3 regions of the Anaerobacillus sp. CMMVII genome follow, and region 3 is predicted to be linked to each of the others. Evidence: riboswitches for the same ligand, from Rfam matches in the RefSeq annotation. Region 3 holds a riboswitch; each other region holds the start of a gene.
What was found. Region 3 has a riboswitch for cyclic di-GMP ahead of H1D32_RS01310 (DUF192 domain-containing protein). Riboswitches for the same ligand answer to the same signal wherever they lie in the genome.
Positions count from the first base shown of each region.

Region 1 (10,333 bases), on a different contig from region 3:
ATTTTCACATGCTTTATATACGGTTGTCTTTGCCTTTTTACTCGTAACAATTTTCGATACAACAGGAACACTAATCGGTGTAGCTGAGCAGGCAGGCTTAATGAAAGACGGCAAAATGAAAAAAGCAAAATCGGCCCTAACAGCCGATGCCGTAGCTACTACAGTAGGTTCTGCGTTAGGTACAAGCCCATCGACAGCTTATATTGAGTCATCCGCGGGTGTCGCAGCTGGTGGCCGTTCAGGATTAACGGCATTGGTTGTAGCAATCCTTTTCATGGTTGCCTTGTTTTTCTCACCGCTAGTTTCAGCAATTTCCGCGCTTCCGGCCATCACAGCTCCGGCGTTAATCATCGTTGGTTGCTACATGATGGAAGGCTTAGCGAAAATAAATTGGAAGAAGTTTGACGATGCCTTTCCTTCATTTGCGATTATCTTAACAATGCCATTAACATCAAGCATTGCCACTGGAATAGCCATTGGATTTATTACCTACCCAGTGATCAAGCTAGTAAGTGGAAAAGGAAAAGAAGTACATCCAATTCTTTATATCTTTGGTATCATTTTTGCTATCCAAATGGTGTTTTTCCCAGCGCATTAAAAGGGTAATATGCGCAAAATGTGAATATAGTTTAGAAGAGTTGTTCTCAATGGTATTGGGAGCAGCTTTTTTGTTTTGTAAATAGAAAAAATGTAGTATTTGATACTTCGAGGTGAGGTTGAAAAGATAAAGTATAGTTCCATGATACATTTTGTGAAACAAGATTATTCTGGGTGTCACAGTGGATTTCGCCACAGTATTTATGTTTTGTCGAACGATATTTTAAGTAGACCCCATCTTTTCTTAGTAGAAGCTCTATTAATCGACAGTAAAATTAAAATGACCCTTTTATAATAGGATTCTATTAACTATTAAGGAGGGAAAGAATGAAAACAATTTATCGTTCGCTTGTTTTATTGTTAACAATTACACTTTTATTTTCGACAACAGTATTAGCCAAAAATGACAATGCAAAAAAATCATTACTAGCTTTAGGAGACTCTATTCCTTATGGGTATAACCTTGGTGAAGACAATGACTCACCTTCTAAGGACGCCTTTCCATACCTAATCGGCGATGATAAAAATATGCGAGTTCGAAATTTAGCCGTGCCAGGGTGGAGAACAGATCAGCTGTTAGATGCTGTAGAAAACGAACAAAAATTTCGCCAAGCAATTAAGCAGGCCGATGCAATTACGTTGAATATTGGGAATAATGATTTGTTGCAGGCGTTAGCTGTGGCTAATGCTGAAAGTGGTGGAGACCCATTTTGGTTTAATTATCATCTACAAGATCAAATTAATAAAAGTAACTTGTTTGAAAATTTAGGCTCTATTGTTGCTGAAATTCGTTCACTAACAGATGCACCGATTGTCATTTATAATGTGTATAATCCTTTTCAGGTAAATGATACTTTACACGATATAGGTCAACTAGTTTTGCCAGGAATTAACCAATCATTTGGTCATGTTATTAGTGGGTTAAACGGAATTTACGGTGATGCTTTTGTTGCCGATGCTTATGGAGCATTTGGAACAAATCAAGCTGAATATGTGATTGCGGGTGATATTCATCCGACAGTTGAAGGGCAGAAGAAGCTAGCGGAGGTTGGAAATGATGTATTGGAGTCACTATTTGACTCAAAAAAAGGAAATTCAAAGCCCGAAAAAGCTATTAAACGATAAGTTATCAAGACTTTAAAATACTTATTTTTTATACACTAAAAGCGCTGTAGAGGAAGAACTCTACAGCGTTTTTAAAAGGGTGGTCCAGGCATCAAACTAATTACTTATTCCAATCGCCTTTTGACTCATTCGTTAATAGTGTAACATTAATAACTTCGGTAGTAGTATCGCCTTTTGTAACTTTCTCAGAGGTCTGAATGTCAACAACCTCCATTACACCTTCAACAACGTCTTTAGTAGTCAAACTAGTTTCGCTTAACACTTTACCATTACTTCCCGGAGCACCTCGGTGCGTGATAGTAGTTTCTGTAGTTTCTGTAATAGTAAGCGGTGTTTCAGTGGTGGTAGTAGTAGTAATTGTCGTAGTCTCGTCCCAAGATGATTGTATAGTAGTTTTTTGAGTAGTAGTAGTAGTTACATACCTAAACCAATTTTGTGCAGGATGAAATTCTTTTTCTACTTTTGTATCAACTACCACTAATTCTTCACTCGTACTGCTTTTGGTCTCAGTGGAAGACTCTTCGGAGGTTTCTCTATCAACTCTTAAATCTTCAGTTACTATCTCAGAGGTAGTAACCAATGTTGTAATACCATTTGAGAAATTTGCGCTTTGTCCAGGAGCAGTTTCTAAGCCTTTACCTTTACCATTACTTGCAAGGGCACCAGTTGTCAAGCTAAGAGAAAGCAACAAAGTCAAAACTACTACAGATAATTTTTTTGCTTTTTTCATTTCCTTTTCTCCTCTTAATTTAATATTTTTTGACATAATTAAATAAGAGGGCCGGTTACACCACTAGCTCGATATAGCCCAGGTGTCCAATTATAGGCTATACTTCATTGCATCCCCGTCTTGCGGGTCGGTTACACTACTAGCTCGATATAGCCCAAGTGTCCAATTAAAGGCTATATTTCTATGCTCCCCGAAATTATTTAGTCCCAATTACCTAATTACTAGAGTAGTAGTTAGGATTTAGCGGTCTGAAGAATAGTTTTCGGTGGCCACCAAGTTATTTTTCAAATCACGCTTATAAATCGATTATATTGCCAAATCTAGTAAAATGATACAATATTTGGTCGACAATACATTACAATATTTGTAAAAAAATGTCTAACTTTGCCCTCGGAAAAAACAACCTGGTACTATCATTGTAATAGTAAGTGTAGAAGAAATGCTTCTAATTACCTAGTGAGATTTCCCAAGGAACTAATTTATCACAAAAAAAGTGTTTGATAGTCGGAAGAAATTGGTCGGTTTGGGGAATATATAAGGACTGAAATGTTTAGGAGGTTTAATATGAAAAAAGAAGTCTGGAGAAATCCTGTTTTTTCAATATCTGCTGCAGTCATATTTGTACTAGTCCTGCTAGGTGCAATTATGCCGAGGGGGTTTGGACTAATTTCAGGTGCCTTGTTTAACTTTACGACAGTTAACTTTGGATGGTTTTACCTAATTGCCGTTTTTATCATTATTATCTTTTTAGTAGGTCTTGCCATTAGTAAATACGGTGCAATTCGAATTGGTGGAGAGGAAGAGCGACCAGAATTCCCCTTTTTCACCTGGGTTGGGATGCTATTCTCAGCTGGATTCGGTGTTGGTCTTGTCTTCTGGGGTGTTGCCGAACCAATGAGTCACTTTTTTTCACCACCATTTCGAGCGACTGAAGGGCAAACAATAGAAGCAGCAAGAATTGCTATGGGCTATTCCTTTTTTCACTGGGGTGTCAGTCAGTGGGCGATCTTTGCTATAGTCGGTCTTGTGATAGGTTTTTTACAATTTCGGAAAAAAAAGAACGGGTTGGTTTCAACAGCACTTGAGCCTATCACTGGTAATAAGCCTGTTGTTAAAAATACAATTGATATTTTAGCAGTTATAGCAACCGTCATGGGGATTGCGACTTCGCTTGGCTTAGGTATATTGCAAATGAATGGTGGCTTGAACGCGGCTATAAAACCTGAAAATCCAATAAACCTACAATTTGCCATCCTAGTCTTTTTGTTTATTGCTTACATGCTATCATCAAGTACTGGTCTAGATAAGGGAATTCGATATCTAAGTAATTTAAATTTAGGACTTGCTTTAGGTCTGCTTTTATTTGTCTTTATTACTGGTCCAACCGTTTTTATTTTGGAGAGCTTTACCTTGGCTATTGGCGATTACTTTACGAACTTTATTAATTATAGTTTACGTATGCAGCCGTACCGGGGGGGGACATGGGTTCGTGACTGGACAATTTTTTACTGGGCATGGGCCATTGCTTGGTCTCCATTTGTGGGTGCTTTCGTTGCAAGGGTCTCAAGAGGAAGAACAATTCGAGAATTCATTATGGGTGTCATGATTATACCACCTGTGATTGCTTGCTTATGGATTGCCACATTTGGTGGTGCAGCTTTATGGAATGATTTAAGAAATAATGCTGGAATTGCTGAAGCTGTGAATACAGACCTTACATTGGCTTTATTTCAGGTCTATGACTTTTTTCCATTAACGGGACTCTTGAATACACTCTCAATCTTATTGATCTTTACGTTTCTTGTTACATCGGCAGACTCTGCGACCTACATTTTAGCAAGTATGACTACGAAAGGCTCTCTAAATCCCCAGCGCTTTGAAAAACTCGTGTGGGGAGCGCTGATGTCAGCGATAGCAGGGGTATTACTTTATGCAGGTGGGTTAGAGGCACTACAAACAGCATCACTAATCTCAGCCTTACCTTTTACTTTAATCTTATTATTATTGATGTTTTCAATCATCAAGTTGTTGAAGGATGAACCATTACCGATTAGGAAGGCAGATTTACGAAGGTTCCGGCGTCTGCAAAAAGAAGCTGATAAAGAGAAGAAGTAATTAGTGACAAGTAACCTTTTTCGGAAAATAAAGATCGGCCAAGGATAAATGACTATCCAATTTTACAAATGAAAATTATATCGTTTCCTTAGAACCCTTGATATATGATCAAGGGTTTATTCATTGGTTTAAGCAAGTAGTCACTGAACATTACGACTTACTACTGAGCCTGTACCTATACTTTAGGATGAGGTTCAAATCAACCCGACAGGTATGATAGTTCACCCTGTTGCCGGATTATCCTGATGCAGAAATGAGAGTAATATTGTAAACAAGAAGAGCAACAACAAACTTTCAAACGAACAAAATATAGAAGGAGGTGTAAATACTCTTTGAAGGTCAAGAGTGGAAAGCTGATTATAGCATGTTTAATCTTATTTTTTGGATTTGGCATTAGTAGCATTCATGCTAGTGGCGACTCTGGTCAATTTCTCAAAACTTGGTATAATCAGCTTTTCCAAGTTGTGGTAGAAGATGTAGCTGCTAACGCTGATGAAAAATCACAACAAGAGTTAGCTAAGTTAATTGAAGAGAATGAGCAACTAATTCTTAATAGTCAAAAGCAGCTGGACGATGTTACAAACGAACTAAGTACAAGTATCGTGAATAATATCTCAGCATTAACTACAGATTATGTTGATCAAATTGAAGAAGCAAAACAAAACATTATCAACCATGAGATCACAAGCGATTTACAACAATATGTCGATCAAAAGAAGGAACAAATTGATCGGGAAATAGCTGAACTCATCTTACAAATTGTAGAAGAAGAAAACTAACTATTTGAGGATTTATTACCAAGGTATCAATTTAAAAATTAATTATAAAAAATCCAAAATGTGAAAATCGAAGGGAGAAATTAAAATGTTAAAAACAGTTAAAGGTAAAATCGCGGCAGGGGTATTAACAGTTACTTTAGTAAGCGGAGGTATGGGTGTGGCATTTGCTAACACTAATGCTGGAGAACAATTAGAGAGATGGTATACAGAGTTGTTTAGTAGTAAAAAGGTAGAGATGGAGAATGACGTTAATATTTATGGACTAAGTTTAGTTGAGGATTTAAAAAATGACAAAAATCAACTGATTACTGACTCAAATCTCGATGTATCAGAGGCAGGAAGTACAGAAACAGGGAGAGTAGAGGGACAAATTACTTCAGCATTAGGTACACATAAAACTGATATTTCTAATATGGCAAATGATATTACTAAATGGGCTGGCGGTAAAGGTGGTCAAGCTAATGCAGGATTAATCTTTCATAATTTAAAAGATTGGAGAGCTTACTATGAAGGAGTAGTAGACGGAGTAATTAGTCAACAAAAAGCAAAGGCTATGACAGAAGTTTTAAATGCTATTGCAGGTCAAGGTGAAACTTCCATCACTAACTTGGAAACTGCTGTAGAAAGTGCAAGGTCTGCTGCTGTCCTTGACTTAGAAGCTGCTATTCTAAAAGCGAAAACAGATATTGAAGGATTACTAGATGATAAAGCGAAAACTGATGGTGTAGATAAGCTTACAAACTACATTGATATAAAGGTTGCAGCTGCAAAGAAAGAAATTGAAGATACTGCTAGTGATTTAGTAGAAGAGATTAAAGAGTCAATTTTAGAGTTAGGCGCCGAGTTAGAACGTGATGCTATACAAGATCTCCAAGATCTAGTAGACGGTATCTAACGAGTAGTAGTTTCAACTACCAGAAATCCTCCTACGAGGATTTCTGGCTATTACATAAAAGGAGGTTAAGTAAAAATGAGTAGGTTATATAAATATAAAGTTGAAAAAAAACAAGGGTTTAAACGTAAATTTGTAATTGGACTTGTTTCTTTAAGTACAACGTTTGTGCTGACGACGGGTGTAGCATTTGCTAATTCAGAGCTGAACATTTCTACTTTGCTGCAGGATTGGTATAGCAAAAAGGCCAATGAAGCCATTGTAAAAATGGAGGGTGAAGTTCAACGTGAATTAGAAGAACAAAAGCTACGTTTGAAGGAAGAAGTCCAATTAAAATTACAAAGCTCTGCCGAAGAGATCGATAGTTTTACAGAAACCCAAACAAACAAAATTATTGCTGAGATTCAAAAGTATGCTGATGAATTGATTAAAAATGCAAATTTTTCCAATGGAGCTGAGAAGCAACAAATTGAAGCAAAGTTAGCTGCAATACAAAATGAGGCCACTCAAGCCATTGACGCTCTCTTTTCTAGTAGCGGTGAAGAAGCTACAGACCCAGCGTCTAGCAATAACGATTCTGATGTGATAGAAGAAGTAGAGGAAGAAGAAGAAATAAAAAAAGAAGATAAGAAGGAGAAAGGTCAAGAGAAGAAGAATGTAAAGGAAGAAGATCAGCCATAAACATATACATGCATTAAGAAAGTAAAACAACAGTAATAAACCTTATACTACTGGAAGGTGTATAACTCATGCATGCAACTAAACTAGAAATTGATTCTAACGGGTTACAACAGAAAACTGAAGTTCCTAAGAATAACACCAAAAAAGAAATCATCGGCTGGGTTAAATTCATTTTTTTCTTAACACTTGCTGTATTCGTTATAAAGGGTAGTGTTGGTTTTACATTAGTGGCTGGGGATTCGATGCAACCTTCATTACGTGATGGAAGTCTTGTTTTAGTGAATAAATTATCTGCGACTTTTTCAGAGCCTAAATATGGAGATATTGTCGTTCTTGAAGAGGCTGGCTATGATGTGATCAAAAGGGTAATAGGGGTACCTGGAGATACAGTTTCGATAGAAGATGGAGTGGTTTACGTAAACCAACAACCATTACCGGAACTACACACAATTGGCGAGGCAAATAATATGCCGGCCATAACGATTCAGCCGGGGAAGATTTTTGTGATGGGTGACAATCGGACACCAGGGGAAAGCTTAGATAGCCGTGATCCAAATGTTGGACCGGTATCGATTGAAAATATTAAAGGATATGCAACTATATCTATTTTCCCATTTTATAAAATAGCCAAGCCGTTAAAATTATAAGATTTTCAAAAAAAGTGTGAGGACTATCGCTAATGTGATAGTCTCTTTACCTTTTTTTGACAAAAAAATTTTTCTTTCTACAATATGACAAGAAAACTAAACAAAAGGTGACAAAATAACCCCGTTGTTCAATATATAGAACATATAGTAAGATTTAACTAGAGTGGTTTTGTAAGTTTATTCCAAAAATAGGGGAAATTCCATGAATAGTTTAGTAAAAGAAAGAAATTTGTACCTAATTGTCTACCGATTGTCTCTGTGCTTACTAATTTTTTTATTCTATGGCACTTATTTTAGTACATATGGCTTACTAATCATCTCGGTGGGACTGATTATAAACATAGCTTTTTATTGTTTAATTTTCTTTCAAATAGAGAAGCGTTACCTATATCTATTACTTATAATTGATCTCTCTTTAAATTTCGTATTGGTTAGTAGTACTGGACAAATTACTAGTCCATTTATGATCTATTTGTTGTCATCGCTTATTTTTGCAAACTTTTATTATTCTGGTAAGAAATTTTATTTTTTTGCATTAATCTATATCATTGTTTGTACGCAGCTACCATTAGTAGTCTCAGAGGAATTATTACCGGTTAATGTTCATTTTCAGCTAGTTCTTGTCATGCTTTCGCTTTTCTGTGTAATCTTTCTGAGTAACTTATTTTTAGAAAAAATAAATTCTTGGTACCGTCAGATGCTTCGCATTAATTACGCAATCAAGCAGTTAGATGGTTTACATTCGTTACAAATCATAAGCGATCGCGTAGAAAAACAATTAATACGAATTTTTAAGGATCGTAAAGTTTTTATCTACTGGTTTAGTGAAGGAAACCATGAAATCGATTGGCAGAGGAACTTATACTATAAAGAAATTACGAAAAGAAATAAGTATCACATGGAAAAGAGAAAGGAACTCATCCTTACGAACCATACTGGTGAAAAAGAGCTATACTATTTTTTCCCGATTCGTGGAGATAAAAAAGCACATGAGGGATTTATTTTAGTTGAAGATAGCATTCATTGGTACGAACTAATTTTTTTGAATATTCTATCTACCTTTTTAGTGGGTCAAAAAAAGAAGCTTGCCTTAAGGAGTGAGTTCAGTAACTCACTTAAACAGGAAATTCGTCAAAAGTTGGCTCAAGACTTACATGACGGGGTTGCTCAACAATTGTTCTTTCTGTCGACTAAACTATTTCAGATTAAACAATTTCGAAACAGTGACCCAAGTTCTACAAAATTAAATCAACTAATTCAAGAAATGGAAACTCAAATACAACAATGTCACCGAGAGGTAAGAGAACATATTCACTATTTAATGGAAGGAAAAGAGAGCTACCATATCGTTGATGCACTTCAAGCTCTAATTACGAAAGCAATGAAGGGAAGCAATCTGACCATTGACCTAGTAACCAAGGGAAGAGTGATAGAGGAATCATTTGAGATTAACGATGCATTATACAGGATAACAGAAGAGGCTATCAATAATATCATCAAGCATGCAAAAGCAAGTAATGTAGTTGTTTTGTTGGAGGTCACGGTAATTCAATGGACCTTGAAAATCATTGATGACGGTATCGGTATTGAAGAGTTACATAAGGGTGATACAAGCGATCATTTTGGAATGAAGGGGATGAAAGAACGTGTTAGTAAAGTTCAAGGTCAATTAATGGTTCGTTCTAAACCAAGTAGAGGGACAGAAATTATCGCAATCATACCTAGAAAAGGAGTTGAAGTAGTTGGTTAATGTCTTATTAGCAGATGATCACCAAATTGTCAGAGATGGCTTGAAGATTTTACTTCAAAGTAACCCAAAGTATGTTGTTGTCGATGAGGCTTCAGATGGTGACGAATTAGTTGAAAAGGCCTTGAACACACAACCTGAGATTATTATTTCCGATTTGAAAATGCCTGGAAGGTCAGTCATTGAATCTAGTAAAGGATTGAAGGAGCGTTTACCGAATACAAAGATCATCATTCTAACAGCGTATGATGATAGTGGTGATATTTATCGTGCCTTAGACAATGGGGTTGATGGATATATTATGAAGGATACTTTACCTGAACAAATCATCAATACCGTTGAAATGGTTCTAATGGGATATTCTTGTTTTCAACCGAAGTTAAATAAGGAACCAAAAACCAAGAGTGATCAAAGCGAAATTACATTAACAGACCGTGAAAAAGAAGTATTTAAATTAATCGTTGATAACTATACAAATGCTCATATAGCAGAAAAGCTATATATTTCTGAGGCGACAGTAAAAACACACGTAAGCAGTATCTTAAGAAAAACAGGACAACCTAATCGCTCACAAGCTGTTTTGTTTGCTTTGAAAACAGGGTATGTTCAAGTGTAAAAGACAGTCCGAAAGGAAGTGTTTAGACTTTGGTAGAGACGCAATTTAAAAATCGAATCGGTAGTATCGCTATCTTGATCGTAGGTGTTTTGGTCTCTTTAGAATATGCTATAGGTTTAATTAACTTACATGCGAGTCCTGCTCCAGTTATGATTAGTTTCTTAATAAGTATCATTATGGTTCTAGCATGTTATTTACTACAAAAAGTAACCTTACAAAAACGCAAATATTCATTAGAACTTGCAGCAGGACTCTGCCTAACACTACTCCTTTATTTTGCTATCTATAATCCTTTTAACCATGCGGCTTTTTGGTACGGTTTAATCTTTTACCCAATCCTAATCAGCCTGTTTGAAAATAAAGCTATTTTTATCCGCTGGACTACAATATTTTTAGTTGTTTTT
Region 1 is NZ_JACEHK010000017.1:55,802-66,134, forward strand. Features, by position in the region: gene H1D32_RS21780 (NCS2 family permease) at 1-598, shown strand, start outside; gene H1D32_RS21785 (GDSL-type esterase/lipase family protein) at 925-1,722, shown strand; gene H1D32_RS21790 (hypothetical protein) at 1,823-2,452, opposite strand; cyclic di-GMP riboswitch class II at 2,569-2,652, opposite strand; gene H1D32_RS21795 (BCCT family transporter) at 3,017-4,567, shown strand; gene H1D32_RS21800 (hypothetical protein) at 4,900-5,346, shown strand; gene H1D32_RS21805 (hypothetical protein) at 5,432-6,241, shown strand; gene H1D32_RS21810 (hypothetical protein) at 6,317-6,919, shown strand; gene lepB (signal peptidase I) at 6,988-7,566, shown strand; gene H1D32_RS21820 (sensor histidine kinase) at 7,769-9,316, shown strand; gene H1D32_RS21825 (response regulator) at 9,309-9,929, shown strand; gene H1D32_RS21830 (HD-GYP domain-containing protein) at 9,959-10,333, shown strand, end outside.
Region 1: it holds a riboswitch for cyclic di-GMP, as region 3 does, so the genes downstream of both, H1D32_RS21790 (hypothetical protein) here and H1D32_RS01310 (DUF192 domain-containing protein) in region 3, are expected to answer to the same signal.

Region 2 (10,333 bases), on a different contig from region 3:
GTTGGTGAATATCCACATGGTCTTCGCATTTCCGTGGATCAAAAATTTGTTTTTATCGCAAATATGAAAAGTGCTGATATGAGCATTGTTGATCTGGAAACAAAGAAGAAGTAAACCGCGTCGTCGTTGGTAATGGTGCTGTTCAAACAGGGATTTCACATGATGGTCAGTATGCATTTGTTGGTTTGCATTTGGATAATCAACTAGCTGTCGTTGATGTTGCGACACAAGAATTAATGAAGCTAATTGATACTGGTGTGGGGCCAGTGCAAATGTACGCTAGCTACGATAACCGGTATGTGATCGTAGCAAACCAAGGGAGTGAAGATGCTCCGTCAGATACAATTACGATTGTAAGTCTTGAAACCTTAGAAGTTGTTAAAGAAATTCAATTAGGAAAAGGCGCTCATGGCATTGTTATCTCAAAAGATAGCCGCTATGCATTCGTAACAAATATGTTTGAGGATACTGTTTCGGTTGTCGATCTAGAAACTCTGGAAGAAACAACGAGAATTGAAGTAGGTTATTACCCAAATGGAATTTCGATTAACTAGCTAGCCAAAAAATGGTTGTCTCAAAGTTTTATGAGACAACCTTTATTTTTTTCATATTCGCCAAATTATTGTCTTAATTTCTTCAAATTTTCTCGATAAATTTTCGTCTATACTATTAATAGATAGATTTATAAGTTAAAGCTAGGTTTACTAATGATTAATGAAATGAGGGGAAGTAATGAAAAAGATATTCATAGCGTTTGGCGTCATAGCTTTTATTGCGATGGTTGTCGGAATTTCATCATTATTTTTGGCAGATGAGTCGCTCACACATGATGGGCATATACCCGATACAATTGGTGCTTATTATTTAACAAATAAAATTGAAGGCGAAGAAGCAAAACAATCATGAACCAATTACATGGCGATGAAGTTGATCTCGATGAAGCCTATGTACTTGAATACCAAACCCAGAGGGGATCTTACGCAATCGTATGGATTTCAGAAACGAATCTCGTAGAGCTACCGCCAAAGTTATTTGAAGATATGCTTGAATTTGTTGAAAATAGTGAGTTGTACATTAATCATCATGAAAAAGAGATTAGCAATAGGAATGTACAATATGCGTTCGGAACGGAACGAGATAACTACTACTTTGCTACAGAAAATCGTTTGTATGGGTGGCGACTTTTGAAGATAAGAGAGACATTTTTATCAAGAACGCCGTGAAAATATTCTAATAGAGGATACAGGCCTTCGACTTGATCTTTCGTACCGTAGGAGCGACTTTCGAAAGCTTTGGGATGTCCCTAGCTCGAAATTCTAGATAAAAAGATTTGTTTAAAACATTGCCACAGGAATGTATCAATTTATCCAAACTTTCTTGTTAGTTTCTTCACACATTCTCTTTATTCTATTAATAATAAAGTTTCATCATCCATTTTCCCGCCACTAAATTAGTCGCTGATCTATTGGAATTTTGAAATTGGCTTATATAATACAAAATATTGGAGGAGAAGGAATGAAAAACAGAGATAGAATGATTTCAGTACTATTTTTCATTTTTCTACTTATACTACCACTTCAAGTGTTTGCTCATGGTGATGAAGATGATGATGGTCATGATGTTGATAGCGCGCCTTGGCTGTCAGAGAAAAGGGCCATGGTCATGATGACGAAGATGATCATGGTCATGGTCATGGTGATGATGGACATGATCATGAATATGAAGAAACAGGAGCAAACTTGGCTTTGCTTGGAACTTTTGCGGCAATAAATGGTGGCTTTATCGCTTTTGGTGCGGTTCGCAAGTTATATAAAAAAGAAAGTAGCACCATAAGGGTACATAGAGTTTATCTATGTGCCTTTTATTTTAGGCTCTTTTCGTAAACATTGCTCCTGCGGTTACTCGTCGCACAAAAAAACTTGTTGCTTTTACTCTAAAATATCGGAAAAATACCTTAGATGAAGAAATCACCCAATAAATTTATTAAGAAAAGAGCAATACTTACTAAATTAGTGGTGAATTCTTAGTATTTTGTGTAAAAATCCGGCTTTTGTGATTTTACGAAAGCTAATAGCAACAATCTTTTAGAAACGAGCGATTAATTTTAATTACTCTCTAGGTTACATGTATCGTATAACCTCAACCTTATAATGAGTGCTTAAAATTTTTTCGAAAAAAATTTCTCTCCCCCTCAAAAATAAAAAATCTCCCGTATAGATAAACGAGACCAAGAAAATAAGTTAAAGGCAAAGCCATTGAAAGGTGGTGACGCAAAGCTATAGGGACTAAGGGGAAGCCTATGTCAGCCAGTTGCCATAAGATATTCAGTGAATTTGAGGTGGCTTTATGAGTCAAAAGGCAGTACATTTATTTCTCATCATCATTTTCCTAGCTTTAGTAGGTTGTAGCAAAGCAACGGAAGAACAAGTGAATACCAACGACAACGAGCAGGATGCCTCGAATTACTTTTATGAAAATTCCGAGTGGGGTATCTATATTGAAACAGCAGATGGTTGGCAAATTGAGAAAGAGACTGCTAAAAATGTCCAGTTCAACAGCGAGAAGCTAGTGGCAATTATTTCAGTTATTCCTAAAGCTTATAGAGTGTCAGAAATAAAGAAACAGCTACTCGCTGGTGCAGGAGAAGTAACAGTAATCGGTGAAGGTCTGAATTTCATTTCGTGGAAAACGAACAGACAAGGAAAGCATTAGAACTCAAGTATGGGTTGAAGAAAAACCTGATCGGTATGTGATTATTACGGTGTTGACGCCTAATGAAACGTATGAAGCGAACCTAGATAAAATTGAGACTTTTCGTGAAAATATTAAATTTTATTAATGCAACAGGGAGTGGTTAAGAGCATGAAAAAAGTCGTATCAACATTGGTCCTAGTAGGTGGTTTAGCGAGGTGGGGAACGGTATTGGCAAACAATGATAGTAGCTTGGACATTACATCAGATTTATATGAAACAATTGGATTAATTGAACAAGCGACAGCAGACTTAACTGAGGATGAAGTTGAAAAGGTTCTACTTCATGATGAATTTGCTGAAAGACGCCTAATCGTTTTAGAGGAAGTGGCAACTGAAGGTAATGAAGAGGAGATTGAACATTTAGTTACAGATTTTATTGAGGTAGTTACAGCTACTGAAAATGTAACGGCTTCTGCAGAAGAAGCAGGTGAAGACGTAAACGAACTTAGAGAATCATTAATGAAATTATAGAAAAAAGAAGTCAGTTTAATCGCGCTACTAGAGCGTGACCATTTACCAGAGCAAGCGTTGAAGGCTGGGAATTAGAAAAGCCCCTAAAAACCAAGAGCGAGCCATGCTGAAAGCCGGTAAGCGTTGGAAGCAGGAACTAAAGAAAATTAGAAGAGATTACTTAGTGAGAATGAGTTTGTTGAAGCAAAAGAGGATGAAACAGAGCAAAGCGAAAAGCATTTAGAAAAAGCGATTGAAAAGCTGAAAGAAACAATATCAAGCAGACAAAAAAGTGAAAAAAGCATGAGGAACGCTCAGAAAAAGCGATGAAAAAAGCGATGAAAAAAGCAAATGAAAAAGCAGAGAAAGGCTTAAAAAGGCGAATAAAGCTCAAGAAAAAGGAGCTGAAAAAGCAAAACGTGCCGTAGAAAAAGCTAAATGGAAAAACTAACTAACTGAAGATAATCCTTAGCACTCAGTCAATCTCTTTCATCGTTCTTTTTTACTGTTTTTGCAGTGACAATCGTTTGCTTATAAGTATTATTATCTAATATATCACAGTCTCTAGCCTCTTTTTTAAAAATATACGATATGATCATTTTACTTGTTAGGTCGTATCAATAGTTCATTAGCCCTACCTATTTAAAATGTTGGTAATTAAATGTAACAGCCCATTTCACTTGAATTAAATCCTTTATCAAGCGATAGTATTATAGATAGCAATGTCAGTTTGATAAAGGAGGCGTGGGGGATGGAAAACATTGAGGTCATTGAAGCAACACCAGTGCCCAAAATGGAGATGATCTCGTTCGCGAACGATTAATTGCTCATTACAAGCCTTACGTGCTCAATACTGTTGGCCACATTTGTAAGAAGTTTGTGAGCTGAGCGAAGAAGAGGCTAGCATTGGCTTGATTGCTTTAAACAAGGCGATTGATACGTATGATGCAATCAAAGGAAGAACCTTCCTAAATTATGTTTACTTACTTATTAAACGAGACTTGATTGACTTTTTTAGAAAAGAAAGAATGAAAAGCACTTATCGATGAACGAGTATTATGAAGATAACGTTGAATCTCCATTTGAAGTAGAGAAGTCGCTGCAGCAATTCGAAAAAGAAAAACAAACCAACGATCTAGTAGAAGAAATATTGGAATTAAGTATGGCCTTAAGTCAGTATCAAATTAATTTCGAAGACCTTGAAAAGTATTCTCCAAAACACCGAGATACTCGTGAAAATTTAGTTGAGATGGCTGATAGATTCGTAACTGACGATGATTGTGTTGCACAATTTTTACGGAAAAAGCAATTTCCAACAACACTCTTTGTCAAAAATACTGGCTATCGTGCAAAACAATTGAGCGTCATCGAAAATATATAGTAACATTAATATTAGTAAAGCTAAATCCGCAGTGGACACAGTTAGGTCAATTCATTCAAATAGGAGGTGGGAGTTAATGGGGAGGAATAGTACCCAAGGAATCGTTGTAAAAGTTACTGAAGATGCTATTGTGTTGCTTTGTGAAAATGGACTTTTAAAAACGTTTCAAGAGCCTCTCATGCTACACCGCCACTTTGGGTGAACGCGTATATCCATGTGGAAAAAGCAGACGCCATGGCTGAAATATATGTCGGTTGCTGCAGTCTTTTTCTAGCAATTCTAACTTATGCACTATTTCCGTTACAACAGGAGAACTATGCCTATGTTATTGCCATTGACATCAATCCGAGTATTGAGCTAGTCTTAATGAAAAAATGAAAGTTACCGAAACTTCAGGGTATAACGAAGAAGGTGGGGAATTAGTTTCATCGTTAAATATAAAGGGAATTCATTAGAAGTAGCTTTAGAAAAAATCATGGCTTATTCCTTTGAGCAGGGTTACTTAAGTGAGGAAAATAGATACTTAGAAACGGCAGTCGTCACTTTAAATGAAGGGAAAGAAAGGCCGTGTCGAAGAAATCGAGCAATCCATCCTTACATCAATCAATTCTTTAGATGTTGAGGTGCAGCTATCTCAAAATAATCTTGCTACTTATGAGGAAGCAAAAACTAATGAATGTTTCCGTCAACAAGTTAGTTTACCTAAAAAAGCTTGAAAAAGATGGAGTGATCGATACTGCTGAGCAAGGTAAGGTAAAACTGTTTCAGAGTTAAGAAAGATGCAAAAACCTGAACAGAAACCAACACGTAAAAAGGAAAATCCACCAGCTAACAGTAATCGAGACAAGAAAAGGAACATCTCAGTCAACAAAGATAAAAAAGAATCGCAGTCTAACAATGAGAAAAAGATCCCTAAAACGAACAATGGGAAAAATGCCAGTGTTGCAGAAACAAAGGTAAGAGCAACGGTGCTCAAAACAATTCTCACCTTAATAGTAATCGAACTCAAAATCAAGGTAAGGCTGATCAAGTCAATAAAAATCAAGGTAACCAAGGGAAAAAAGTCGGAAAGAATGTACCGAAGAAACCTGTGAATGGACCTCCTAAGAAGAGTCCTGGCAGCCTAAGATAATAAAAAATGAATGCCCAGTTACCAAAGTGGTAACTGGGCATTCATTTTGAAATTATTACAGGGGGATTAAACCAGAAGAATTTGAGATTGTAAATTAAATGAACAAAAGACTGCCTACATTCGTTGCTAATTAAACAACAATTGTGGCAATCTTATTTGATTTTAGAAGTTTTTTAATGCATTTCATCATTCATTATTTACGCAACTACATTTAGACTGATATAGCTCGGTTTAGGTAATTATCAAATTTACTCATTTGAAAACCTTTTCATTTTTAGCAATAATAAGCCTTTAATAAAGAAACGGAAACAAACGAAATCGATTGGCGGGCACCACCCTTGATAGATGTCTCCGTATTTCTCACTTAGCACCTGTTCCTCTAAAGACATTCGATAATGCAAGATACTCCCGAAAACAGGAAAGACAATGAAAACAGCAATGACATTTCCACAGATAAATAAGCACAAACCTAATGTGATGAGGAATAGTCCGACATGAAACGGATGTCTTGCAAACCGATAAGGACCATAACTGATGAGGGGACGGTCTTTATGCGGTTGGATTGTTCTTGTAAAATACTGACGCATGACATAGTAAGCCCAATAACGAATAAAAATGCCTTTTATTAGTAAGACAATGCTTATTTTTTTTATCAATATACTTTCCTCACCAGTATACAAATTCGAAAATGTAATACTAGTAAAAACGCACAATAGAAAGCCAGCTTGTAATAAAGTCAGACTTCCGTCTTTTCCGCTCCGATCCTCCTTTTTCAATTGATCCTTAAATAAAATAAATTGTATCATCCATAGTCCAACAGCGATGGTAAAAATAATAATGTCTCTATCCATATAGTTAATATGCATTATCGTTTCAGTTTTATCCATCCCAGAGAATTTCGAACAACAAAAAATACCCTGCAAAAAACAGAGTATAGTGTAGAGATGTATAATAAAACTTCTAGGAGGAGTGATACTCTTCTCTTCTAGATGGCTTTAATGTAATATTCGCTATGTATGGATAGGCATTTTGATCAAACTGCTCAATGATGTTCATGAATTCGACGATTAAATGACTTTCACTGTTTTTATATTCTTCAAACAGCGCTTCAATTTCCATACGCAAGGTTCCCTGAAAAGCAAAGTTTTGTCGAACAGCTTTAAAAGCTGATTGTTTGTCTTTGCTGGAGGATAAAATGCTTAAAATCATTGAGGCATATATTTTACTATCCTTCATGACGTACCGATCGCTCCCTTTTCGAAACACTTTTTTATTGACAATTAAGTATATAATAGTTTTTAGTATTTAATGTCTAGCTACAGGGGCCCAGCCCCCTCGAGGTCAAATAACCTTCCACCCAAAAGTGAAAAAGCCACTTTGGGGTGAAAGAACATTTGCTAGTCGGGGCTAACGGGCGCCTTCCGCTTTTCAAACTCGCAAGTTCTATTATAACAATAAAAAACAAAATAGGGTTAATTTTACACAAAATATTACTAATTTCTCAGAATTTAGAGTATTATCAATAAAATAAGGACTTGCTATAGGGAGCAAGTCCTTAAATGTTACGAAATCGTATTTCCGTTATAAGGGAACTGATTTGTATATCCTTGGAATTGTTGGTACGTTTGATTGAGCTTCTGCTGATCTGCAGCTTCAAACGAATACCAACCTTTTTTGAACATCAAGTTAAATAACTGACGTTGACAGTCTTGTGTTTCGTTAAAAATTTGATTTAAGTCTTGATACAAGTGTTCATGGCTAGCTTCATTCATAGCAACACTATAGGCACCTGTCAGGTACTTTTCTGTTGCAAGGCAGTCGTTAATAAAATCTCGATCGTTCATTTGTGGTGTTTTTTGTACCTGAGTTTCAGGATTTTGAATCTTCATGTTTTGGTTGTTCATTTCATTTCCTCCTATTGCAATTGGCTTTGCGAAGGTTGATTTGGATTTTGTAAATGACTAATTATTTGTTGGTAATGGCGTTGGTGCATTTGACCAGTTTGTTCTAAGGCCATTTTAATTTCTGGGTCCGTACATTGTTGTGCGAAGAAATGAGCTTTTTTCATTGCTAATAAGTTCCAGCTCAACATATCAGAAATGTAAAATTGGTCTTTTCCTGTGATGATCGTTGGTGGCTGTGGCATAATATTTTGTTGCTGCATCTGATTTGACTGCATTTGTTGTTGCATCTTAGTTACCTCCTTATGAAATGAAAGACTTGCTTTCGCTTTATTGTTTGTAATTGTAAAAGAACTATCCTCGCTATATTTGCAAATGGAGTAAAATGATTTAAATACGTATTAGCGGTGTCGGAGCATTTGGATAAAAAATTCAAAATAAATGAAATTTTTCTGAAGTTTATATTGCACAATTTTGTGAAATCTTTTATAGTTAAAATGTAAACAGGTAGTAAAATTTTATAAAGCATAGTTGTGCAAAATTTTTTCTTCAAAAAATGAATGAGTATTCATTCAAAAGAAAGAAGGAGGTACTTATGATCGGGAGAAATCGGTAAAGTAGCTATTTTAGGATCAGGGGTTATGGGATCTGGTATTGCCGCGCATTTAGCGAACATTGGTATACCAACATTGTTATTAGATATTGTCCCACGTGATCTTACAGAAGAAGAAATGCAAAGAGGGCTTTCCTTACAAGATATGCAAGTGCGTAATCGTTTATCTCATAGTGCGATACAAAAATTATTAAAACAAAAGCCAGCGCCACTTTCTGAAAAAAGCCATATCAACCTCATTGAAGCAGGGAATATGGAAGATGACATGAAGCGTCTGAATGAAGTTGATTGGATTATTGAAGTTGTTGTTGAAAATTTAGAGATTAAAAAGAAAGTCTTTGCCCAGGTCGACGAATACCGTAAACCAGGAAGCATTGTCAGTTCAAATACATCTGGAATTTCCATAGAAGCAATGGCAGAAGGACGTTCCGAAGATTTCCGCAAGCATTTCCTTGGAACTCACTTTTTTAACCCACCTAGATACTTAAAATTACTTGAAGTCATACGTACAAGAGAAACAAGTGAAGAAGTTTTTCAATTCATGAAGCAGTTTGGCGAAGATGTTCTTGGGAAGGGCGTTGTTGAAGCCAAAGACACTCCGAACTTTATTGCGAACCGAATTGGGACCTATGGTTTATTAGTGACTGTGGACCAAATGGTTAAGGGTGGTTACTCGGTAGGAGAAGTTGACTCTGTAACAGGACCTGCCTTAGGAAGACCCAAAAGCGCAACATTCCGCACGTTAGATGTCGTAGGGTTAGATACCTTTTTACACGTAGCAAAAAATGTTTATGACCAAGTTGACGGAGTAGAAAAAACGGTCTTTGATCCTCCACAATTCATGCGTGACATGGCTTTGAAAGGTTGGTTAGGTAGTAAATCTGGTCAAGGTTTTTTCTTAAAGAAAAAAGGAGCAAACGGTAGTGAAATCCTTGAACTAGACTATAACACAATGGAATACGTTCCAGGTAAAAAGCTAAAAGCTCCATCAGTTCAAGCAAGTAAGCAAGCCAAAGGTCGTAGCGAAAAAATGAAAGCGCTTGTATATGCCAAAGATCGTGCCGGCGAACTTGTATGGAACATTTTGAAGCCAGTTCTTATTTATTCTGCTGAAAAGGCAACAGAAATCGCTGATGATATTTTAGCAATCGACCAAGCGATGAAGTGGGGCTTTGGTTGGGAGTTAGGCCCATTCGAAACGTGGGATGCGATTGGCGTTGAAAAATCAGTGCAACGTATGGAGGCAGAAGGTACTGAAGTGCCTGCTTGGGTAAAAGAGATGCTTGAAAAAGGTTATAAATCTTTCTATGAAGGACGAAATCGTTTTTATCATCAGGGAGAATATACGCAAGCGGCAGAAAATCCAAAGGTCATCCATATTAAAACACTTAAGGATAATAACCGTGTGATCAAGAAAACACAGGTGCTTCACTAATTGATCTCGGTGATGACGTAGCCTGCTTAGAATTTACGTCCCCGAATAACTCTATCGGTCTAGACGTATTACAAATGATTAACTACTCGATTACAGAAGTCGAAAAGAATTACAAAGGTCTTGTCATTAACAACCAAGGCAAGAACTTCTGTGTCGGTGCAAACTTAATGATGATTTTTAATGGAAGCACAAGATGATAACTTCTATGAAATTGATATGGTTGTCCGTCAATTCCAAAAAACAATGGCGAATATCCGCTACTCAGCAAAGCCAGTGATTTCTGCACCATTTGGCATGACACTCGGTGGTGGTACAGAAATTTGTTTACCGTCAGCGCGCATTCAAGCGTCTGCTGAAACCTATATGGGATTAGTTGAAGTTGGTGTTGGTCTAATTCCTGGTGGTGGCGGAAACAAAGAACTCTATTTAAGACTTTTAGAAGGCTTACCAGAAGGCGCACAAATTGATTTACAAGCAATTGCCAATCGTACCTTTGAAACATCGCGATGGCAAAGTATCAACATCAGCACACGAAGCAGCAAAACTTGGGTTTATCCGACCGCAAGATGGCATTAGCATGAATGGTGACCACTTGTTACATGATGCTAAGCAGCACGTCCTTCATTTAGCAAACCAAGGCTATCAACCACCACAACGAAGAAAATTC
Region 2 is NZ_JACEHK010000003.1:227,735-238,067, reverse strand. Features, by position in the region: gene H1D32_RS08445 (YncE family protein) at 1-114, shown strand, start outside; gene H1D32_RS08440 (YncE family protein) at 192-554, shown strand; gene H1D32_RS08435 (hypothetical protein) at 733-906, shown strand; gene H1D32_RS08430 (hypothetical protein) at 903-1,223, shown strand; gene H1D32_RS08425 (hypothetical protein) at 1,516-1,770, shown strand; cyclic di-GMP riboswitch class I at 2,236-2,318, shown strand; gene H1D32_RS08420 (hypothetical protein) at 2,347-2,712, shown strand; gene H1D32_RS08415 (DUF5667 domain-containing protein) at 2,863-3,225, shown strand; gene H1D32_RS25345 (sigma factor) at 4,089-4,253, shown strand; gene H1D32_RS08410 (hypothetical protein) at 4,250-4,585, shown strand; gene H1D32_RS08405 (hypothetical protein) at 4,662-4,787, shown strand; gene H1D32_RS08400 (hypothetical protein) at 4,802-4,963, shown strand; gene H1D32_RS08395 (hypothetical protein) at 5,134-5,301, shown strand; gene H1D32_RS08390 (hypothetical protein) at 5,365-5,679, shown strand; gene H1D32_RS08385 (methyltransferase family protein) at 5,966-6,604, opposite strand; gene H1D32_RS08380 (hypothetical protein) at 6,678-6,953, opposite strand; gene H1D32_RS08375 (spore coat protein) at 7,280-7,621, opposite strand; gene H1D32_RS08370 (hypothetical protein) at 7,633-7,908, opposite strand; partial or broken gene H1D32_RS08365 (3-hydroxyacyl-CoA dehydrogenase/enoyl-CoA hydratase family protein) at 8,260-10,333, shown strand, end outside.
Region 2: it holds a riboswitch for cyclic di-GMP, as region 3 does, so the genes downstream of both, H1D32_RS08420 (hypothetical protein) here and H1D32_RS01310 (DUF192 domain-containing protein) in region 3, are expected to answer to the same signal.

Region 3 (10,333 bases):
GGCTCCTTCATCTTTCTACCTACAGCCAACACCCGAACATTTTCTAAAATGAGCCTGCTAACAACTTTCACATTTTCATCTTCTTTTCTTTCTGTTTTACTAAAAAAGACATCCACTAGGTCATCTGGTTCAACCATTGTTGATACAGATTGTTCGTAATTAACCACTATTGAAACTGCCCTAAATCCTTCTTTCACCTTTCTAGAGATGAATACAGTCTCTTCTTCCTCACTTTGAACTCGGTGAGTGAAAAATGCTTCTCCTTGCTCCATATCTGCATTAACAAATAAGCCCTCTAATTCTTCTTTTGAGGTGATTGTTTGTGGATGAAACGCTTTTTCGGGAATAGTTGTTACTTCTAGTTTTTCAGCAGTGATTCGCTCGTTTTTTTTCAACGGTTCTGCGGCCACAATGATATCAACTGTATTATCTGCAACTACTGCTGCTGTTGAAGATATCGAGTTTTTGAGATAATTATTAAATAAGAGCGTAGTAATACCACCCATAATGATTGCTAACAGAAAAATAGACTTCGAACTCAATACTTACACCTACCTTGATATAAAATCAATGACTACGTTATTAATATATTTCTAGTTTTAACCTACTTAGTTAAAATGACCTCATAAGTACCGAAATTCGGTGCATTTTCATTCATAATACTACCACTAGGCAGCGTAATTTCTTTTAATTCCCCATAAATTGAAGCTTTATGTTGTGCAACTTCCACTACATTAGTTATATAAACAGTTGCAAAACCTAGCACTTGGATACAACGTTTCCCTGTTGTTCCAGTTTTATTGCAACGGTCCCCTTCCTGTAAAACATAATTTTCAGGAAGTAGCCGATAGATTGGAATTGTAACCGTCTTTTTTTCATAGTTTCTTTTCATAATTCTTCCAACACTTTTACCAGGATCAGTAGAATAGATACCACCAACAACCATTTCAGTAATCTTATTTGTGCCTGAGCCTAAATCTAACAATCCAAAATTTCCTGTCTCTTCGTTATCTTTATCCCACTTTAAAACTAAATTATGTTTTTCATCCATGAAATTTGGGTAACGATCCGTATTTATACCAAATGGTTCAGCTGTAAAGGAATTTATTACTGCACTAATAGGCAAGATTTGCGCTGCAGCATTGGCAACTACAGGAGTATCCTTTATTCCAAAAATACGGGCAAAGGTCATTTCTTTAGAAACGTTTGCAAAAGCTGTGATTTCAGTTCCTTTAATATTAATTTCGACATTTTCTCGATCAACACCATTAGCTACAATAATATTATATGCTTGTTTAATCGCTTCTTCTCGCTTTTCTGGTCTTTCCTGTGCTTCAGCTAATTCCTGTGCACCAGCTAAAACTGCTGCGTCAACCGCCTTTTGAATTTTACTTTTTTCTAAATATAATGTTCCTGCATCAATAACAAGAGCGCTAAAACCTAGTAAAACAGTCATTGATATAGCAACAAGAGGTAATATACCTCCTTCTTGTTTTTTTATTAATGATAAGATAAATGACATCATATGCTCACTCCACTCTCATTACGGATTTCGCTTCGAGCTTAAGACTATTCTCAGGAAAAAATTTTCCGATTAACGGTGTGATGAATTCGATATGATAAGTAATTGTCACAGTTGTATATACACCACGAACACGGTTACTTGGAACTGGTTGAATATTAATATTTGTATCGCTGATTTCGAGGTGTCTAGAAGTCTGTTTCGCTGTATTCCTAATTTCCTCATCAGTCCCACCTATACTTGCGCTTCTAGCTGCTTCTCTTCCTGCATGATCAAGGGCAAGGTAGGCATGAAAAATCCGACCAAAATCGATAATTCCACAAAAGAGTAGAGCCACTAACATAAAAACTAGAGCAAATTCCACTAATGCTTGTCCTTCTTCTGATCTCATCCAAACCCTCCTCTTGTTAGAAATTGCATAGCCTTAAAAATCAAAAATCCCCCACTACTTAACAGTATTTAACTGGGAGTAGTAAGGTCAAAAATTTATATCCTCATCTAACTCTTACCAAAGAGTAATTTTCTCTTGACTGAAAAGTGTAAATATAGCACCTGCAACAATGGCAATACCATATGGAAATGTTGTAGAAAGGGCACTTTTCTCATATGGAAGATCAACACCATACTTCTTTCCAAAAAAATGATATAAGAGTGCTTTTGCGCTTCCTTTTTTCATCAGGATAATCACTATAGCAATAATTCCACCAGCTAATGCCATGTAAATCGCTGTCACTATGACAAACGACGTTCCTTTTAAGGCACCAATCACGGCTAAAAGTTTCACATCGCCCGCCCCCATTCCACCTAGCAAAAAGGGAATTATTAAGATTCCTAAACCAATAAGAAAACCTAAGAATGCGGTGCTAAGACCTGCCCAACCATCAATGAATGTATGAATAATAATTGCTAATGCAAGCGTTGGGAACAAGACTTTGTTATAAATTCTTCTATTTTTCAAGTCAGTGATTAAGCAAACAAGAAGCAAAATTAATAATAATAGATTTATCCAAGCCACTTCCATCCCTCACTAGTAAGATAGCTAATCTTATTTATAATATTCGACAGTTTTGACTTTTTAAAAAGGCCTTACGTTAGTCACGTAAAGCCTTTTAATATACTATTCTAGATTTAAAATTTAAATTTCTGTACTAGACCATTGAACATTGTGTCTAGTTCTTTACCAAATGCAGTTAACCCTACAATAGCCGCAAGAGCAATTAACCCGATAATCAAACCATACTCCGTCATCCCTTGTCCTTCTTCTTGAACTACTAATTGTTTGAATTTGTTTAACATGTTACATCTCTCCTCTTTCGATTTTTTTTAGGTAGTGTCCTACTTTTGTTTCTGTGTCTGCAGCTTTTCTAGCTGGCAGCTCTACAACCGATGTGGCATCTCTGTACAATTTCCCTATCCTTCTTGGTGCCATCGCTTCATCAATAGCAACAATTCGAAAATAAGCATCCAGATACACAACATCAATTGCATAGTTCATAAAAAATGTGTGAACCGATCGGCAGGGTTTTATGTGCATAGCACGATTTGATGGTAAAGAGGATGTAAACATTAAGCCCCGAAGCCTTCTCGAAAATGTATCAGCTACTAGTAGCTGATCTGCTAGTACTTTCCCATTGTTCAAGTTAACCAGACTCATAACCATTTTCTACACCTCTTTGTCAAATAAAATAACCCCACCATACCGAAAGTGGGGTTGAACACCATTACTGGTGTACTATGTATATACTAATTGCACAAGCAATAGTAAAAACAAACTCCCTATTTCTTTCGGAAACTGGCTGGCCTAGTGGAAGTCCACCTTAGCCCCTTTAGCTTTGCGTCACTAATTTTCATTAGCTTTGCCTTTATCGTGATCCAGTGCTAGTTTGTTAGATCTCGTTGTTATGTGTTTATCATATTCGATAGTGGGACTTTCGCCTATCCGACGTAACGATCATTTTACTTTTTACTACAATAGATCCTAATCCCTACCATTTTATGACAAGTTTTTCTAAAAAAAGAGTCGTTTTTTGAATTTTAAAACATTTTCATGACCATAGTAATAGCTATTTTATTGACATTTCTTTTCGCATGAACACAATTACCTATTTTTAGAAAATGATGATTATTTTACCAAACTTTTTCCCTATGTAATAAGTTCTATTAATTAGAGAAAAAACAGGAGCTGACGCAATGTCAACTCCTGTTTGGACTATTTACACTACTAATCTTACCCTTTTGCTACCCACTCTTGTACTTGTTTATATTCTTCTGGTTTATTCATGTTGTAAAAAGCTCGCTCGATTTCTGGGATTGAACTAAGGACCTCATCCTCAAGCCATAGCATATTGACTTTATCCCAAAGATTATTGACACGAAAATCATTGCCTTTTAAGAAACGTTCAATTTCCTCTACCATTAATTGATGGTAAACAGCGAAAAGTGGCTGTCTCATCCCGTTAAAACGTGGAACGACTGCTTGATAGCCTGGACTACTCGCAACTAAAATCCGCGCTAGCTGTTGGGAAACAAAAGGCATGTCGCAAGCAACGACAATATTATATTCAGCAGATGAAGCTAGCAATCCAGCGTGAATCCCAGATAGCGGTCCTAATCCAGGGTAGACATCAGGAATTAACTTTACTTTTTCTTCAAGTAACGAGTAGTCTTCTGGACTATTCGTTACAATTATACGATCTGTAAAATCTTCACCAAGACTGTCTAAAATTCTTTCAATATTTGCCTTACCTTCTACAGGTAGTAGTGCTTTATTTGTGCCCATACGACTTGATTTTCCGCCTGATAATAAAATAAGTCCTGCATTCATAGGATTGTTCTCCTCCCCTTATACAGTTACTGTAACGTTGTCTGGGACCCTTGACGGTGGTATCCCTTTTCTTTAGCTAATAAATCTAAATGGAAGGTTGCAAAATCATCTAATAGAAGAAACATTGGACTAGATGGATCTAGTTTATTAATTCCTTTTACATAGCCGTGACAGGCATCACAAGCATCGATTTGGAATGATCCTTTTTCTTCTTGGATTAAAAGTGTACTTAGTTGGTTATGATCTTTATTTTCGCAATGTGGACATGCAATGCGCCAATAGGTCCAATCTCCCGCACATGACAAACATCTAAAATGACGTAACCTCTCACTTCCACGGTACTCTGCAAGGCCATGCTGGTCCCCACATACTGGGCAATAGTCCTTCATCCATTCTTCTTCGTTAAATACTTTTGTCTCTTCAAACTCTTTCGTGTATTGGTTAAGCGTTGGTAATAGGCTATAACGTATGACTACAAATAAAACATCTAACGGTAGATTGTACTGACCGGCAAATTGATCAATCACTGTGCTATCACCAAGGAGCCACGCGCGTTGTAATTGTTGAATTTCTGCATCCGTTGCCTTTTTACCCATCTTTTTAAAGATTGAGCGAGAATCGCCTAGTCCAGTCCAATTCGATAGTTCACGGAAGTGCATGATTGCAAATTGTAATTCAACCTTATCTTCTTCACCTTCTAAGTAAGGGATACCTTGCTGAAGCTTTGACGCAATTTCCTCTTTACTTAACTCTAAACGAGCTACTAACGGTTCAATTTTTTCTAGACGCTCAACTAAATCAATATGGACTTTCGACACATTTTTATAATCTTTATTCTTATCAATATAACGATTCCAAACATTTTTAATCGCTCTTACTGTACTCATAATCGCCCCTCTTCCTTTTAATCCAATTATATAAGAAAGGAGAAAGTAAGCCAATTTTAATGACTCACTATCTCCCCGTTTTTCAAACCTTATTTTACCAAAATGACATTGGCCCCATCATCACAACGTAACGTAGGATAAAGCCACCAACCAAAACTAATACACTTGAAAAGATTAATGAATTTCGCATTCCAAGGAGATTCGGTTTTAGTTTTAACAATAATGGCACTAATAATCCAACAACAACTACGCCGCCCCATAACAGAACTCCAAACATATCTCTTGTTACTGTTTCACTCCACTGACCTAACGCGAACACAAAGATGATAATCATCGCAATGTTCATAACAATAACTGACTTAACAATGTTATCTAAACGTTGGATGGACTCATCCAACTGTGAGCCACGGTTTGTAAATAAAAGCAATAAAATGACAACAGATACACCGGTGACTACCGCACTGATAATCCATAGGGTTGGGATTAACGGCGTTGCATTCCACGCTGGTAGGTTCGATGTTGTTACAAGGACTCCTAAGTACATGGAGAACCAAGCTGCAAAAAAAGCTCCTACTGAAAGGAATACTTTTGCAAGCTTTCCTTCATGTAAATAAGTAGCTAATGCATAGAGCTTTTGTGCCCAAGAGAATTGTAGTAAATTGTCCTTCTTTAGCGCATACAACACACCTACAAGGGCAAACACTCCAAAGACATTCAATACCCACGCCCCTAATGACATCGGAGAATCCCAATTAATCATAAGGTTTCCATCTCTAAACTGCCACATAACATTGACAAAACGTTCTTTTTTATCAAGTTTTAAAACAAGCAATAGACCGTAAATTGGAAGTAACCCCATCGTTACATAATACGCACGATGTAATCCAGCTTTATTAATCTTTCCACCAAAGGCGAGCAGGAGGGCAGTGACTAAGAATGCCCCTGCTGCTATACCACCGATAAAAAGGTCAAAAATGATGATGAATGGAAAATCTGGACTTTTTAACTGCGTTAGTTCATAGCTATACATTTTTTAGTCCCCCCAATTACGCACTTGTAGTGGTTTTTTCTTCTAATAGCTTACGTTCACGATACGTACGGAAGCTAAGAAGTGATACTAGGCCAACAGCGAATAAGCTGAAAACACTACTCCAGTAACCACCAAGCATATTTTTTTGTGGCATTTGTGGGTTGCTAGGAAGTCCATACTTTTCAGGTGTATCTTGAAGTAAATAGAATACGTTTAAGCCACCTAAAATGTCTTTATCTCCATATAATTTAGCTTTTAAATTTCCACTTGCTTGTAGAACTTGCTCTCTTTGTTTAGCCATTGCTACTAGGTCTGTCACATCTCCAAACTCAATACTGTCAGTTGGACATGACTGAGCACATGCTGGCTCTTGACCTACTTGTAAGCGATCATAGCATAGTGAACATTTTTCAGCTGTCCCACTAAGATCTCCAATTCCGATAACACCAAATGGACAACCTGTAATACAGTATTTACAGCCGATACAAGTATCGTGATCAATGTACACTGTGTCAAACTCTGTACGAATGATTGCATTTGTCGGACATACCGACATACAACCTGCTAATGTACAGTGTTTACATGAGTCAGAAAGGAATAACCAACGCGAATCACTTCTATCGTCAGAGATATCCTCAATAAACTTAACATGACGCCAGTTTTGACCATCAAGGCCACCTGTATTATCATAACTATTTCCTGTTAATGAAGGAGCAGGGTTAGCAGGAATTTCATTCCACTGCTTACAAGCTACTTCACAAGCCTTACAACCGTGACATAGGGTTGTATCTATGAACATACCTTTACTGCTTTCGACTTGGCTCATTTTATGCTACCCCTCCTGGTAATCTTCCTTTTTTCACATTACATGTAAATGCTTTGGAAGAGTGAATATATACGTTAGGATCAGCTACAATAGCACTTAAATCGTTTGGTACAGATCCTGTTGCAACACCTGAGTAACCCCAGTGAATTGGCATACCAACTGTGTGCACGACTTTACCTTCTACCTTAAGAGGGCGCATACGCTTTGTAACTAGAGCTCTCGCTTCAATCGTTCCGCGAGCAGTGGAAACTGTCACGTAGTCCTTGCTTTGTACACCTAACTCTGAAGCTAATTCTGGGCTGATCTCTAGGAATAACTCAGGCATTAACTCCGCAAGCCATGGTAACCAACGTGTCATTGCGCCACTTAAGTGATGCTCTGTCACACGGTACGTTGTAATAACAAATGGATACTCAGAGTTATTTGCACCATGAACTTTGTTGTTCGGAATATTTTCAAATATAACGGCAGTTGGACTATGAGTATACTTTGGATATAACTGATTTGCTGAAACAGGTGTATCTGGTGGCTCGTAGTGTGTTGGCAGCGGGCCATCCGTTACCCCAGTAGGCGCAAATAATTGGATAACACCATCAGCCATCATTAAGAACGGGTCTGCCCCACTGTGTGCAGCTAAGCCAACAGCACCAACAACAGCTGGTGTATCTGGCGCTTTTGTTGCTGCAAAGTCAGGAACATCATATCCAGTCCATTTCTTTTCAGCTTCATCCCACCATACATACTTCTTACGCTCAGACCAAGGTTTCCCATCAGGTCTAGCAGAAGCACGGTTATAGAGAACACGACGATTCGCAGGCCATGCAAAGCCCCAATCCAATGCTACATAATCGTCACCTTGACGACTAGCCGCACGGTTTACATCTTCCTCAGGTAGAACACCTGTGTAGATCCAGCACCCACATGCAGTCGAACCATCATCTTGTAATAATCCGAATGATGCTAATGGTGCACCTGTTGCAACATCAAAACCATTGATCTCTTTGATGATTTTGTGCTCACTAGGTTCTTGTATCTTAAAACGCGGGTTTACATCAGGCTCATAATCCCAAGTTAAGTTCTTGATACCCCAGTCATGCTTAGCTGTACTATCTTTATATAACTCTTTTAATCTCTTACCGAGTTCATATGTGAACCATAGATCAGAACGGCAATCTCCTGGAGGATCAGCGGCCTTTTCTTTCGTCTGTAGGATACGTGACGTGTTTGTGAAGCTACCTTCTGTTTCAGCAAATACACTTGAAGGCATATAGAACACTTCTGTTCCGATATCTTCAGCTTTCACCGTACCATTTTTCACTTCAGGTGCTTCATACCAGAATGTTGCAGTTTCAATCAAGAATGGATCTTTCACAACTAACCAGTCAAGATTCGCTAATGCTTTACGGTGGAAAGATGCATTTTGACCACCAACAGCTGGGTTTTGCCCCATAACGATCATCCCTTTGATGATTCCGTTATACGCATCTTCAAACATACGATAGTGTGAGTGGTTACCAAGCGTTTTTGGTAGCGCATCATAACCAAAATCATTTGCAGCTGTTGCCGCATCACCATACCACGCTTTAAGTAAACTCACTAAGTATTTAGGATAATTTTGCCAGAAACCAGTTGGTCGTTGCATTGATCGTAAGAAATCCTCTAACGTATCATGCGGTCTCGCTTTTGCTGGCATATCTAGGTAACCTGGTAACGAGTTCCAAAGTGTTGATAAGTCAGTTGCACCCTGTACGTTCGCATGACCACGAAGTGCTAAAATACCGCCACCTGGGCGACCCATGTTCCCAAGAATTCCTTGTAGAATTGCTCCAGCACGGATACATTGAACACCATACGTATGCTGAGTCCAACCCATCGCATAACAGAATGAACTTGTGCGCTCTGGATTCGAGTTAGCAGCAAGTGCTTCGGCAACCATCATGAAATCTTCTTTAGGCGTACCACAGATATCTTCTACCATTTCTGGAGTATATCTAGCGTAGTGCTTCTTCATAATTTGGAAAACACTTCTTGGATGTTGGAGAGTCTCATCACGCTTTGGTCTACCTTGTAACTTTTCTTTCGCAAGACGATCAGATAGAGTCGCAGGTTCACCATCAAGAACGACTAATTCCTCACGCTCATACGCCCAGCTTGAGTTATCATATGATTTTTTCTCTGGATCGAAGCCTGAGAAAATACCATCTAAATCTTCAGTATCCTTAAACTCTTCTTTGATAATGAAAGAAGCATTTGTATAGTTAAGTACGTATTCTTTGAAGTACTTTTCATTTTGAAGCATGTAATTGATTAGCGCACCTAAGAACGTAATATCCGTTCCTGAACGCATTGGTACATAATCCGATGACATTGCAGATGTTCGAGTAAAGCGCGGATCAACATGAATGACTTTTGCACCTTTGTCACGAGCTTGAAGAATGAAACGGAAACCTACCGGATGGTTCTCTGCAAAGTTAGAACCCATAATGACAATACAATCACTCTCTGCTAAATCACGAGGAGTGGTAGTCGCACCACCGCGACCAAACGCTGCACCCAGACCGGGTACTGTTGAGCTGTGTCATATACGGGCATGGTTTTCAACGTTAACAACGCCAAGACCACGCATTAATTTTGCATGAATATAGTTCCACTCGTTTTCTAATGTAGAACCACCAAGAGAAGCAAACGCAGGGTTAACATTTACTAATTTGCCATCTTGTTTCTCAATAAAGTGATTATCGCGATCTTCTTTCATTTTTTGAGCAATACGCTCCATTGCCCAATCTAGTGGCTTCGTTTCCCATTCAGTTGCAAACGGAGCACGATACAAGACTTGTTGAGGTCTTTCCTCATTTACTGCTAGCTGGTATGCTGCAGCTCCTTTTGGACAGAGGGAACCTAAGTTAATTGGGCTATCTGGATTACCCTCAATATTAATAATTTTACCTTCAGCTTCAGTGATGATCATTCCACAACCTACAGAACAGTATGGACATACACTCGGAACTTGTCTTCCTTCTTTCGCCTGAAGCTTAATTTTTGTCACTTGGGCTTGGACAGGTTTTACATTAATCCCACCAACAGCAGCAATCGTTGCACCTGCTGTTACAGCACCAGTACGCTTCAAAAAATCGCGGCGTGTAATCATGTGTTTTCCCCCTTATTAATGATTTTAAGGATTATATAAATCCAAATAGATCTCTATTTGAATTGATAACAATTGGTTAACCTTCTCTTACTCATT
Region 3 is NZ_JACEHK010000001.1:232,738-243,070, reverse strand. Features, by position in the region: gene cpaB (Flp pilus assembly protein CpaB) at 1-542, opposite strand, end outside; gene H1D32_RS01330 (TadE/TadG family type IV pilus assembly protein) at 605-1,525, opposite strand; gene H1D32_RS01325 (TadE/TadG family type IV pilus assembly protein) at 1,530-1,913, opposite strand; gene H1D32_RS01320 (A24 family peptidase) at 2,028-2,537, opposite strand; gene H1D32_RS01315 (Flp family type IVb pilin) at 2,651-2,818, opposite strand; gene H1D32_RS01310 (DUF192 domain-containing protein) at 2,820-3,182, opposite strand; cyclic di-GMP riboswitch class I at 3,307-3,393, opposite strand; gene mobA (molybdenum cofactor guanylyltransferase) at 3,750-4,346, opposite strand; gene H1D32_RS01300 (formate dehydrogenase accessory protein FdhE) at 4,373-5,233, opposite strand; gene nrfD (NrfD/PsrC family molybdoenzyme membrane anchor subunit) at 5,328-6,263, opposite strand; gene H1D32_RS01290 (4Fe-4S dicluster domain-containing protein) at 6,280-7,089, opposite strand; partial or broken gene fdnG (formate dehydrogenase-N subunit alpha) at 7,091-9,655, opposite strand; gene H1D32_RS25620 (twin-arginine translocation signal domain-containing protein) at 9,668-10,237, opposite strand; gene fdhD (formate dehydrogenase accessory sulfurtransferase FdhD) at 10,325-10,333, opposite strand, start outside.